One region of the Pedobacter sp. GQ55 genome, then DNA from elsewhere that is predicted to be linked to it. Evidence: riboswitches for the same ligand, from Rfam matches in the RefSeq annotation. Region 1 holds a riboswitch; each other region holds the start of a gene.

Region 1 (3,190 bases):
ATTCGCTTACGGTAAATACGCCGCGCCATACGCCCTCTTTAATAAATTTTGCAGGTTCAGGTTTAGTTCCTGCAAGTGCTGCACCACTCAATAAAATACCTGCCGACAGGCATTTAGCTTTAAATAGATAATCTTTTAAGTTCATTGTATAGGGGGTTTTTTAGGTTGTTTAAGAGAATTTTGGGCATAACGATTCCTGCCTCAATAGCCTGGCTATTAGATTCTGACGAATAAATTCAAGAAAATCAATCAGGGAATGCTGTAGAAACTACATGCACATACAACAACAGAATTTTAAATTTTTCATATCACTAGTTAATTTATATTTCTAAAAATCATTTTTTAGAAAATTTTATAAATCATCTATTAATGGTGGAGTTACTAGATGTTGGCAATAAAAATCATCTACTAAGGGGTGGAGCTTTATTAGATTGATGTAAAGGTAATGCTTAGAAATAACAATTCAAAAAAAATCTACTAATTTAGTAGTATTTATTTTTTATGTTATAATTCGGCCTTCTATTAGCCGTTGTTGTATATTGTTAAACGTTTATGAATTAACATCCCGGCGTGTTGCAGAAAGCGAGCTGAATGAACTTTCCACCATTGCATAAAGCCACGCAATCTACACAGCCAGGATGTTAATTTTTACCATTAAGCTCATTATATAGTTACCGCATTATAAATTGCAGAAAGCCTTTCAACGGTATAATCTATTTCTTCCATGGTGTTATACTTACTAAACGAAAAGCGCACCGTATGACGGGATGGATCTGCATTAATTGCTTTAAGCACATGCGATGCCGACCCTGTAGAGCAGGCGCTTCCCCCAGACACAGAAATATTATTCAGGTCCAGATACCCCAATAAGTCATCAGCACCTTCATGTTGTGGCAGGCTAACACTTAACACGGTGTAAAGGCTCTTATCCGCATCGGCCGAATTTCCATTAAACTGCACCCCTTCAATTTCGGCCTTCAATTTAAAGATCATCCTGTCTTTTAGTTTCTGTATATACCTTGCATGTTCATCAATATCGCGGTAAGCAATTTCCAAAGCTTTTGCCAGTCCAATGATTCCATGAATATTTTCGGTTCCTGCACGTAGCCTGCGTTCCTGAGATCCGCCATGAATCAGCTTCGAAAGCTGGATCCCATTTTTACAGTAAATAAATCCTACACCTTTTGGACCATGAAATTTATGTGCCGATGCAGCTACAAAATGTGCCTTCAATTTTGACAGATCATGGCGATAATGCCCAATGGTCTGAACCGTATCTGAATGAAAAATAGTGTTGCTACTACAACAGAGCTCACCAATTAATTCAATATCGTTTAAATTCCCAATTTCATTATTGGCATGCATTACCGATACCAGTGAGCGCTCCTTATTTTTTAATAGTTGCGGTAAATGCTCAACATCAATGTTTCCCTTATCATCCGTATTTATAAAGCTTAGGGTTATCTCACTACGCTTTTTAAGCGCTTCTAGTGTATGCAGAACTGCATGATGCTCAAATGGAGTAGTAATTACGTGTTTAACCTGCTCAGAATACACACTTGATAATATTGCTGTATTATCGGCCTCAGTACCACCACTTGTAAAAATAATTTCATTGGGTGCAGTATTTAAAAGATCAGCAATGGTATTTCTGGCATTTTCAATAGCGTTTTTCACAATTCTTCCATCTTCATGATGTGATGATGGATTGCCAAAATGCTCCAGCAGGTAAGGGATAATCTCCTTATAAACCTCTTTGTCCAGTTGGGTGGTTGCAGCATTGTCTAGATAAATTCTCATTTCTTCCTCCTCTTTTTTAATTAATTGTTTATAATTAATCATTCTGTGATGTCAGCTTATGCAGAAGAGGTACAACTCTTTACCATTTTATCTTTCTCCACATTCGCGGAGCAGGAATTAGCACCTTTTACAAGCAAAGCTCGTACAGGTTGCTAAGACGTCGTAGGGCCTTTCCCTCTGTCTTTCTGGATAAGTAAATTACAAGAACAACTATTGAGTCCCAAATGTATAAATAAAAACTACTAATTTACTAGACTTTATTAAAATAAATTTTAATTCCTATTAATTGGCTTGTTTTACCGCAAAAAAGCAAGAAGAAACGACTTTCATAAAACATTGATAACTACAACATTACTAGGTGTTATACAATGCTTAAACAATCGTTACACAATAGCAAAACAATCTCCATTCGATTTTGGAATGTATAAACATTGAGCAGGGAAACATTGTTATTCGCTAACATATAATTTGAAATAAATACTACTAAAATAGTAGTATTTATTTACATTTGGCTAAGAGGAATTAAATTATGACTAGCCATTTTAACTATTTAGCCTTCGCTATTCCAGCTTTTTTTGTGTTTCTATTTTTAGAGTACGGCATCGCTGTGAAGCTAAAAAAGGCGCATTTATTCAAATATGAAAGTTCAATTTCCAACCTCAGCATAGGCATTGCCGAAAGACTTCTGAATCTCTTTATATCAGCAAGTTTCTACAGCTTATTCTTTTGGATTTATAACAACTACGCACTTTTCAGTATACCAAATACCTGGTGGGTATGGATATTATTGATACTCGTTACAGATCTGGTTTGGTACTGGTATCACCGTTTGGGTCACGAGGTAAACATCCTTTGGGCAGCCCATATCGTACATCATCAAAGCGAAGAATTTAACTTTACCGTATCAGCAAGGATCACCGTTTTTCAGGCTCTGATCAGAAATCTTTTTTGGTGCGTTATACCACTATTGGGGTTTCATCCTACTATGGTGATCACTATTCTTGTTGTCCATGGAGCCTATTCTTTTTTTACCCATACTCAGCTGATTAGAAATTTAGGCTGGCTAGAATACATTCTGGTTACGCCTTCCATTCATGGCGTTCACCATGCCAGCGATGAGAAATATCTTGATAAGAACTATGGAGATGTATTCGTTTTTTGGGACAAGATCTTTGGAACATTCCAAAGGGAAGAAGAACCACCTAAGTACGGTCTTACACATCCCGTAAAAAGTTACAGCTTCTTATGGCAGCACTTCCATTACTACCTTGAAATTTTAGCTGCGTGTAAAAAAGTACCCGACATAAGGACCAAATTAAAAATCGTCTTTGGTCATCCCTCCAGACTGGATCAGGAGATCAGGCCAACGCTCGAAAAGAAATACTTGCAG
Region 2 (3,190 bases), on a different contig from region 1:
ATAAAATGGTAGACATGCAGCTAACCAATCATAAACTGGTAGACAGAGGTACACAAATGGTAATGGACGAACTGAATATTGATTACGAGCATGCTGCAGATTTGCTGATCCGTTATGGAAGTGTCCGTAAAGCTGTTGAATCTACCCATAAATAATCCAGCATGCACGAAATAGAGCCTTACTATCTATGGCGAGATGATTATATCGCGGCAGAAGATGAACGTTCTCCATTCTACAACACGGAGTACTCGGAATTTTATTTCGACAAGCAGTTGTATAATTTCCTGTTACATCCCCAATGGGATGATTTCGGATCAAGTACGATGTACCTTAAAGTATTGTATGTTGACTATGATAGAAATTATGCAATCATAGAGCTCATTGGAGAGTGGAACGATGCCATTGGTAACGACATTATGCTTCTGAAACGTGAAATCATTGAGCTCATGATTGACGAGGGAATAAACAAATTCATCCTGATTGGCGAAAATGTACTGAACTTCCATTCTTCTGAAGATAGTTATTACGAAGAATGGTTTCAGGAAGTTGAAGATGGATGGATTACAGGCATCAATTTCCAGGAACATGTAATCAATGAATTCCGTAACAGCAATATAGATTATTACATCAATTTTGGTGGCGAACTTGACGATATGGCATGGAGAACCTTAAAACCCCTTCAGTTTTTCAAGAAAGTTGAAGAAATCCTGACAAAAAGGCTCGGGGCATAGCTTTTGTTAGAACGAAACAATTCGTATCTTTAAATAAATTTAAAACACATGAATAATAACAATAATAATGATTGGGCACAACAGTCCGTTTTTGTAGAAGACTTAACTGGCAAGGTTGCCAAGAAATTCTTCGCTAATGTTTTTTTATGGATGTTTGTGGCGCTTGGCTTATCAACATTAGCTGCGTTTCTTATTTCAACCTCTCCCGCAGCTTTAAGTCAATTAATTAATTTTGAAACAGGACAAAGAACAATACTAGGTTATATCGCAATGTTTGCACCTCTTGGTCTGGTAATTTTAATGGGTACAGGATTTAACCGCCTGTCTTATGGTGCTTTATTAGGCGTATTTGTGTTATTTTCGGTTCTGTTAGGCGTTAGTTTAAGCTTTATATTACTTATTTATACTGCTGGTTCAATTGTAGCATGTTTTGCGGCCGCAGCGGGTATATTTGGAATAATGGCAGTTTTAGGCTACACTACAGATGTAGATCTAAGCAAATTTGGCCCTATATTAATGGTAGGTGTGGTAGGCTTATTCATTGCCGGTATCATCAACATGTTTATCGGAAGTGATCGTTTTAGCTACATAATGAGCTTCTTTGGAGTAGCAATCTTTACCGCCTTAACAGCATATGATGTTCAAAAACTGAAACGTATTGGTGCAGGTATTGAAGAAAATGGAGATCAAATGGCGGCAACTGATGCTAAGAAATTGGCAATTATGGGAGCCTTATCTCTTTACCTAGACTTTATAAACATCTTCTTATATCTATTAAGAATCTTCGGAAGCAGAAAATAACAACTTGTTTTCTTAAACAATGAACAGGCGGGTAGAGCAATAAATTATGCTTCACCCGCCTTTTCATTGTTTACATATTTATCTTTCAGGAGTACATTACCAGCTTGTTAATTAAGCACATTTTACACTTTCAAATTCAGCTGTACATGGCCATGTTTTCAAAACAATGTTTCGAAGTCCTGAGTTAATTGTCTCCTCTGTACAATTTTATATGCTTTAACGGTCGAAATTTTGGAAATGATTTTTCTTTGTTGCACCTTTGTAATGCTTATAGAGAAAGACGGAGGGATTAGACCCTGCGAAGTCTTAGCAACCTGTGCTTACAAGGTGCTACATTCTACTGGAGCCAAACCATTGGTTCCCGAAAGATAAGTTAAAGTCGACACCTAAACCGGACTTTTCGAATAAGCTTTGTATGTAATGAGTTCGGCACTTGTTTAGGCGTAGCCTCTATCAACTTTAGCTTATTACCTACTCATATTACTATTAAAAATGGACATTAGAGCAGAGTTAGAAAAACGTATCCTGATCATTGATGGTGCGATGGGCACTATGATACAACGTTACGTCCTTTCTGAAGAAGATTTCAGGGGCGAGCGGTTCAAAGATCACCCGTGTGATGTAAAAGGTAATAACGACTTACTAAACATTACCCGTCCAGATATCATTAAGGCCATTCATACTGAATATTTAAAGGCCGGTACAGATATCATTGAGACCAATACCTTTAGTACCCAACGTATTTCACTGGCCGATTACCAGATGGAAGAGCTCGATTATGAGATGAGCTTTGAAGGGGCTAAAATAGCCAAAGAGGCAGTTAATGAGTTCATGGCGGCTAATCCCGACAGAAAATGTTTCGTTGCCGGTGCCGTAGGTCCTACCAACAGAACGCTATCTATTTCTCCGGATGTAAACGATCCAGGGTTCAGGGCACTTACTTTCGATGAATTAGTTGATGCTTATTACGAACAAATACGCGGACTGGTTGATGGCGGTTCAGACCTGCTGTTAATTGAAACCATTTTTGACACCCTAAATGCCAAGGCTGCGATATTTGCCATCAAAAAATATGAGAATGTAATTGGCCGTAAAATAGAGATCATGATCTCGGGAACCATTACTGATGCTTCCGGAAGAACTTTGTCAGGTCAAACTGCCGAAGCTTTCCTAAATTCTGTAATACACGCCAACCCGTTAAGCATAGGCTTCAACTGCGCCTTAGGGGCAAAAGACATGAGGCCGCACATAGAAGAACTCTCTGCTAAGGCAGGCTGCTATGTTTCTGCATACCCCAATGCGGGGTTGCCAAATGAATTTGGTGCTTACGATGAGATGCCTCATGAAACGGCTCATCTGGTAGAAGATTTTATTCAGCATGGCTTCGTAAATATTGTAGGTGGTTGCTGCGGAACTACACCTGAGCATATCGGCTGTATCGCCGAAAAAGCGAAAAATGTAGCGCCGCGTAAAATACCTCAAATAGACCCTTATCTGCGTTTAAGCGGATTAGAGCCGGTTACCATAACTCCAGAGAGTATTTTTGTAAACATTGGTGAGCGTACAAACATTACCGGTTCTCCGAAATTCTCTAAACTCATTTTAGGCGGAGATTTCGAAGCTGCACTTGCTGTTGCACGTCAGCAGGTTGAAGGTGG
Region 3 (3,190 bases), on a different contig from region 1:
GTACGGGTTACTATAGTAACTGTTGTTCCAGTTGAAATCGTTTCCGTTTTCGTCTTTATAGTTTTTAAGCTGATTAACATCTACCTGTCTTCCAAACCATGTAAATTGAAGCATCGGGCCTGTTGCACGTTTTCCGCCAGATGCAGGAAGGTTATCGGCATTGCTTTTTATATAATTTGCAGAAGCGTTTAATGTTAATTTAGGAGTGATTCTGTATGTGGTATTTAATAATAACGAATTCTTGTCCTGAGAAGAATTTGGCAGTATACCACCTTGCGTAAGGTTGTTGTAAGAGAAACGGACATCTTGTTTTTCTCCAGAGCCTGCAATAGCAATACCATTATTAAGCGCAAAACCTGTTTCGAAGAAGTCCCTAACATTATCTGGATGAGCAATAAATGGAACAGCAACACCTTTAGAGTTAAACTGCGGAATTAAACGGCCGTCTAATGCAGGTCCCCAGCTTTCATCTACACCGTCATTTACACCTCCACCTTTTCCATCTACAAAGCTAAACTTGCCGCTTGTGCCTTGTCCGAATGAGTTTTGATAATCGGGTAAGGTTAGCAGATTTGAAAATGTAGCATTAGAGTTAACGCTGATACCTAAGCCTTTTTGACCTCTGCCTGTTTTGGTTTTAATAAGGATAACACCCGCTGCTGCACGTGATCCATATAGTGCTGCTGCATTTGGACCTTTAAGCACACTGATTGATTCAATGTCTTCTGAATTAATATCAGAAATCGTGTTGGCAAAATCCCTTGATCCAGCTATACCTAGATTCTGCGAGTTATCAACAGGTACTCCGTCCACTACAAAGAGGGGTTGGTTGTTACCTGATATAGAGGTTTCGCCACGAATAATAATTCTTGATGAACCCATATCGCCCTGGCTACTTGTAGTTTGTACACCTGCAATTTTTCCGGCCAAAGAGTTGATCAGGTTGGTTTCTTTTGCAGTAGCAATATCTTTAGATTTTAATTCCTGAACTGAGTAGCCCAGCGATTTCTTTTCTTTAGAGATACCAAGGGCTGTAACAACAACTTCACTTAAAGCATTGGCCGAAACATCAAGTGCAATATTTAATGTAGTTGTGGCTGCGGTAACGGTTATCTCTTTTGTAGTATATCCAAGATAAGATATACTAAGCACATCATTAACATCTGCAGCAAGAGAAAACTTACCGCTACCATCTGTAGTGGTTCCGCTTTTTTTACCTTTTATAGTAATTGATGCCCCTGGAATGGTTTCGCCATCAGGATTTCCGGTAACAGTACCTGTTATCTTAACAGATTGTGCCTGTACGGTTTGCAGGAAAAAAAAGGATATAAGTATCCCCGCAAAAATTTTGTATATTTTTAACATGTGAATTAAATAAATGGGTGTATAATAAATTCTTTTGGTTTGTATTAAATAACGCAACAGTGCATTCGTTTTTGACTGATCATAAGACCAGATGAAGGATAATGAGATGGAGATGAGCAGCGCATTTCTTTTTGGTGTACTTTCTGTGTCATGTTTTTATACATTTATAGTTTAGGTCATCCCTTACATACTTTGTCGTGAACAGAATTAGATTTGGTTATGATGATTGATAAGGAGCATTGCGCTGTTTAATCTTATCTTTTCCGCTTTGCAGCGAATTGGAATTAGCACCTTTTACAATAAATTGTAGAGGTTGCTAAGACATCATAGGGCCAATCCCTCAGTCTTTCTTGATAAGCAGGAAGTTTTAAGAACCATTTGCTGCGACAAATATAGGAATAATCTAGTATTCCTATAGAAATTAATAAAATAAATATTCTGTATTTTGAGCAGGACAGTACAGGTTGCTGAAAATGCCTAAGAAAATTAACATTGTAAACACACTCAACTTTACCTGAATATTCTAATGAAATTTCTTTATTCTTTCTTGCTGATACTTTTCGCCATTCCTATGGTAGAAAAAGCATACTCTAATGAAGTTAAACCCTCCGGTTTGCAATGCGAACATTTGATAAACCCAATTGGGGTAGATTTGTTAAATCCGCGCTTGTCGTGGATGATGGCAGATACCCGTCAGGGTGCTAAACAAACTGCCTATAGAATTATTGTAGGTAAAGATTCATCAGAAGTAGCAAGAAAAAAGGGGCTTTCATGGGAGTCTGGCAAAGTAACCTCGTCTGCCAACCTTGTTAATTATAAAGGCAAAACCCTGGAGCCATTTACTAAATACTACTGGTTTGTTGAGCTTTGGGATAAAGATGGTAAACCAGCTTCATCTGGTGCGGTGGCGAGTTTCGAAACAGGAATGATGAAAGTCGACAACTGGAAAGGTACCTGGATTAGTGACGGTAACGATATTGATAAACGTGAGGCTCCATATTTCAGAAAAGTATTTGAACCCGCTAAAAAAATAAAATCTGCAAGGGCATATATTGCTGCTGCTGGTTTATACGAATTATATTTAAATGGGAAAAAAGTAGGCAATCATAGACTTGATCCTATGTACACCCGTTTCGACAGACGTAACTTGTATGTTTCTTACGATGTTACTGCGCAACTTCAAAAAGGTAAAAATGCTGTTGGTGTTTTACTTGGCAATGGATGGTATAACCATCAATCTATTGCGGTATGGAATTTTGACAAGGCACCCTGGAGAGCAAGACCTACTTTTTGTCTGGATTTAAGAATCACTTATGAAGATGGAACTGTTGATGTGGTTACTTCCGGTGGCGACTGGAAAACAAGTTCAAGTCCAATAGTGCTTAACAATATTTATACTGCCGAGCATTATGATGCGCGTAAGGAACAACCAGGTTGGAATACTGCAGATTTTGATGATAAGAAGTGGAATGGAATCTCGCTTAGAGCTGCTCCATCAAATAATGTTGTAAGTCAGGTAATGCAGCCAATTCGTAATGTCGAAGAAATTCCTTCGAAAACAATGCAAAAGGTTAATGACACCGTATATGTTTTTGATCTGGGTCGCAATATTTCCGGAGTTACAAAAATGAAAGTAAGCGGAGAGGAAGGAACTGTTATTCGTATTAAGCATGGCGAACGTTTGCATGCTAATGGAAGATTAGACCTATCTAATATTGATGTTTACTATCGCCCGAAAGACAATACCGATCCTTTTCAAACAGATATCGTTACCTTATCAGGTAAAGGGGAACTTGAGTTTATGCCTAAGTTCAATTACAAGGGA
Region 4 (3,190 bases), on a different contig from region 1:
AGATCTTTTTGAATTGGAATGTCTCATCTGCAGGACTTACTGACCAGTATATTTTCTGAGTTTTTGCAGTACACGCTCCACCACCTGGTAAGGTATAACTTCCATTACCGCTGTTAGTAAGGCTCCAGGTACTTCCTTGAAAACAAGTGTAAGAACCTTCATCAAATAATGATTTTACTGCTGATTGCGGCAAGCCTTCAAATGTAATATCATTTAAAACCCAATTACCAGTTACATTACCTTTCTTTAAACTTTGAGTTGCACCACCTTTAGGTGAACAACTTTGCAAAACCATTAACGAACTGCATAAAATGGCTGCTATCAGTAATATTCTTTTCATATTCTTCTTTAATTTGATAATTCAATTACATAAATCTTGCCAAAACTCAAGGTGAATAATATTATACCCTTAACTTTGTTACATCTTATGCCCAATCTTAACTTTTAACCCCGTAATAATGAAGCCAGAAACACTTGCAATACATGCTGGAAATTTATACAAAGTCAGTACTAACGATGTCACCCCCCCTATAAATCTATCTACCACCTTCCTGAGAAATGAAGACGGTGGCTACTCTGGTGGACACATGTATAGCAGAGTGAGTAATCCAAATAGATCAGCATTAGAAAATGCGCTTTCAGAATTGGAAAAAGGCGTAGAAGCCTGTGCATTCTCTTCAGGAAATACAGCGGGGATGGCAGTTTTTCAAGCTTTAAAGCCAGGGAGCCATATCATTGCTCCTGATGACATGTACTGGGGTTTTAAAAAACAATTGCAGACGATCTTTAAAGACATCCTTGAAATTGATTTTATAGATCTTACTAACCTTGATAACATAGCAAAATTCATTAAAAAGAATACAGTACTGATATGGGTAGAAACCCCCTCAAATCCATTATTAAAAATTACAGACGTTGCCGGAGTTTCCAAAATTGCTAAGGAAAACAACCTTATCCTTGCCTGCGACAGCACTTTTGCTTCGCCATGCTTGCAAAATCCAATTGATTTTGGGGCTGATATTGTTATGCACTCGTCAACAAAATACATTGGTGGCCATAGTGATGTTCTTGGTGGTGTACTTATCACCGCAGAAAAAAATGAATTTTGGGAAAAGATCAGAAATATACAGCAAGTTGGCGGAGCAGTACCCTCTCCTTTCGATTGTTTCCTGTTGGTAAGAAGCATCAAAACATTGGCATATCGTATGCGTGGCCACTGCGCTAATGGAATGGCTTTAGCATTACACCTGGAAAAACATGCTGCTATTGTAGCAGTTTATTATCCAGGATTAACAACCCATCCTCAGCATGACATAGCAAAAAAGCAAATGACCGGCTTTGGAGGAATGTTATCAGTTTTAGTTAAAGGAGGATCTGATGAGGCCAGAAAAGTGGTTAATAGAGTTAAACTCTTTGCGCAGGCTACAAGTTTAGGTGGAGTTGAAAGTTTAATAGAACACCGTGCATCTGTTGAAGGACCGGACACCAAAACCCCACAAAATTTAATTCGGATATCTGTTGGACTTGAACATATAGATGACTTAATAGCAGATTTAGATCAGGCACTTGCCGGATAAAACCAAGCTAATCCATCAAAAAACCAATTTACAGCGCTGTAAAACAACGAGTTAATAAATATCCAAAATATAATTTTGGATATTTATTAACTTAAATCTACATTTGCAGTATCATTTAGCGAAAGCTAATCAAGTCAACCTTCCTTAATAAAAGGTTTGATTTATAAAGAAGTGGCGAGAGACAGGCTCTTTGACCCACTGGCAACCCTCCCAAGATGGAGAAGGTGCCAATTCCTGACCAAAAGACGTGGTGTCGTTTGGAAAGATAAATTGAAACAAAATGAAAACTGTAAGAATTACTTCAAATCTGTTAAATTATTGTTATCCTCAGCAGGCTAATTGCATGTGCTGTTGCATACTATAATTTACAAATCTTCCTTTTGCATTTCACATTCATACGGAAGGCCCCTTGCAGGGGTACGCTTAACAACCGTATACGTTTCCGAAGCTAAAAATCTTATAACGTATCTAATCAAAAACATAACAGGAACCACTTAAAACTAAATATAACATGTCAACATCACATAAATTCGAAACATTACAAGTACATGCAGGTCAGGAAATTGATCCTACAACAGGATCAAGAGCTGTTCCAATATATCAAACCACCTCTTACGGCTTTAAGAACTCTGAACACGGTGCAAACTTATTTGCGCTAAAGGAATTCGGAAACATTTATACCAGGATCATGAATCCAACAACAGATGTTTTCGAAAAAAGAGTAGCAGCGCTTGAAGGCGGTGTGGCTGCTTTAGCAGTAGCTTCGGGACAGGCAGCTCAATTTATTGCGTTAAATAACATCCTACAAGCAGGTGACAATTTTGTATCCTCATCTCATTTATATGGTGGATCATATAATCAGTTCAAAGTAAGCTTTAAACGTCTTGGTATTGAGGTTAGATTCGCTAATGGTGATGATGCTAATGATTTTGAAACAAAAATCGATGCAAATACCAAAGCTATATATTTAGAAACCATTGGTAATCCGGCTTTTAGTATTGCTGATTTCGAAAAATTATCTGCCATTGCCAACAGACACGATTTACCACTAATAGTAGATAATACTTTTGGTGCAGCCGGTTACCTATTTAAACCTTTAGAACACGGGGCCCATATTGTTGTTCAATCTGCTACCAAATGGATTGGCGGACACGGCACCAGTATTGGCGGAGTAATAGTAGATGGCGGAAATTACAACTGGGGAAATGGTAAATTCCCTCAATTTACCGAACCATCGGAAGGATATCATGGTTTAATTTTTAATGATGTTTTTGGAATTGGTGGTCCCTTTGGAAATATTCAATTCATTATTCGTGCCCGCGTTGAAGGCTTAAGGGATTTTGGCCCGGCCATCTCTCCTTTCAATTCTTTCCTTTTAATTCAGGGATTAGAAACTTTATCGCTTCGCGTGCAACGGCACGTAGACAACACACTTGCACTGGCAACCTGGTTGGAGCGCCATGATGCTGTGAAAAGTGTTAATTATCCTGGACTTGAAAGCAGCCCATACCATGCCAATGCCAAAAAATATTTAAAGAATGGTTTCGGTGCAGTGCTATCTTTTGAACTACATGGTGATAAAGAAAAAGCAACGGCATTGGTAGACAATCTTA

Evidence for each region. A riboswitch is a leader RNA that binds a small molecule or an ion and turns the genes downstream of it on or off. The one in region 1 is predicted to bind S-adenosylmethionine.
Region 2: another riboswitch for S-adenosylmethionine. It lies ahead of metH (methionine synthase); the one in region 1 lies ahead of AC6CH7_RS18355 (cysteine desulfurase family protein).
Region 3: another riboswitch for S-adenosylmethionine. It lies ahead of AC6CH7_RS07965 (SusC/RagA family TonB-linked outer membrane protein); the one in region 1 lies ahead of AC6CH7_RS18355 (cysteine desulfurase family protein).
Region 4: another riboswitch for S-adenosylmethionine. It lies ahead of AC6CH7_RS24720 (O-acetylhomoserine aminocarboxypropyltransferase/cysteine synthase family protein); the one in region 1 lies ahead of AC6CH7_RS18355 (cysteine desulfurase family protein).

Annotation. Positions count from the first base shown of each region.
Region 1 covers NZ_JCAXEI010000007.1:105,338-108,527, forward strand. The annotation lists gene AC6CH7_RS18350 (peroxiredoxin family protein) at 1-145, opposite strand, end outside; gene AC6CH7_RS18355 (cysteine desulfurase family protein) at 664-1,800, opposite strand; SAM riboswitch class I at 1,885-1,996, opposite strand; gene AC6CH7_RS18360 (sterol desaturase family protein) at 2,330-3,190, shown strand, end outside.
Region 2 covers NZ_JCAXEI010000005.1:195,387-198,576, reverse strand. The annotation lists gene murQ (N-acetylmuramic acid 6-phosphate etherase) at 1-155, shown strand, start outside; gene AC6CH7_RS15355 (hypothetical protein) at 162-731, shown strand; gene AC6CH7_RS15350 (Bax inhibitor-1/YccA family protein) at 780-1,532, shown strand; SAM riboswitch class I at 1,798-1,907, shown strand; gene metH (methionine synthase) at 2,025-3,190, shown strand, end outside.
Region 3 covers NZ_JCAXEI010000002.1:722,001-725,190, reverse strand. The annotation lists gene AC6CH7_RS07965 (SusC/RagA family TonB-linked outer membrane protein) at 1-1,365, opposite strand, end outside; SAM riboswitch class I at 1,617-1,725, opposite strand; gene AC6CH7_RS07960 (alpha-L-rhamnosidase) at 1,892-3,190, shown strand, end outside.
Region 4 covers NZ_JCAXEI010000015.1:92,307-95,496, forward strand. The annotation lists gene AC6CH7_RS24710 (lipocalin family protein) at 1-340, opposite strand, end outside; gene AC6CH7_RS24715 (trans-sulfuration enzyme family protein) at 459-1,577, shown strand; SAM riboswitch class I at 1,736-1,849, shown strand; gene AC6CH7_RS24720 (O-acetylhomoserine aminocarboxypropyltransferase/cysteine synthase family protein) at 2,089-3,190, shown strand, end outside.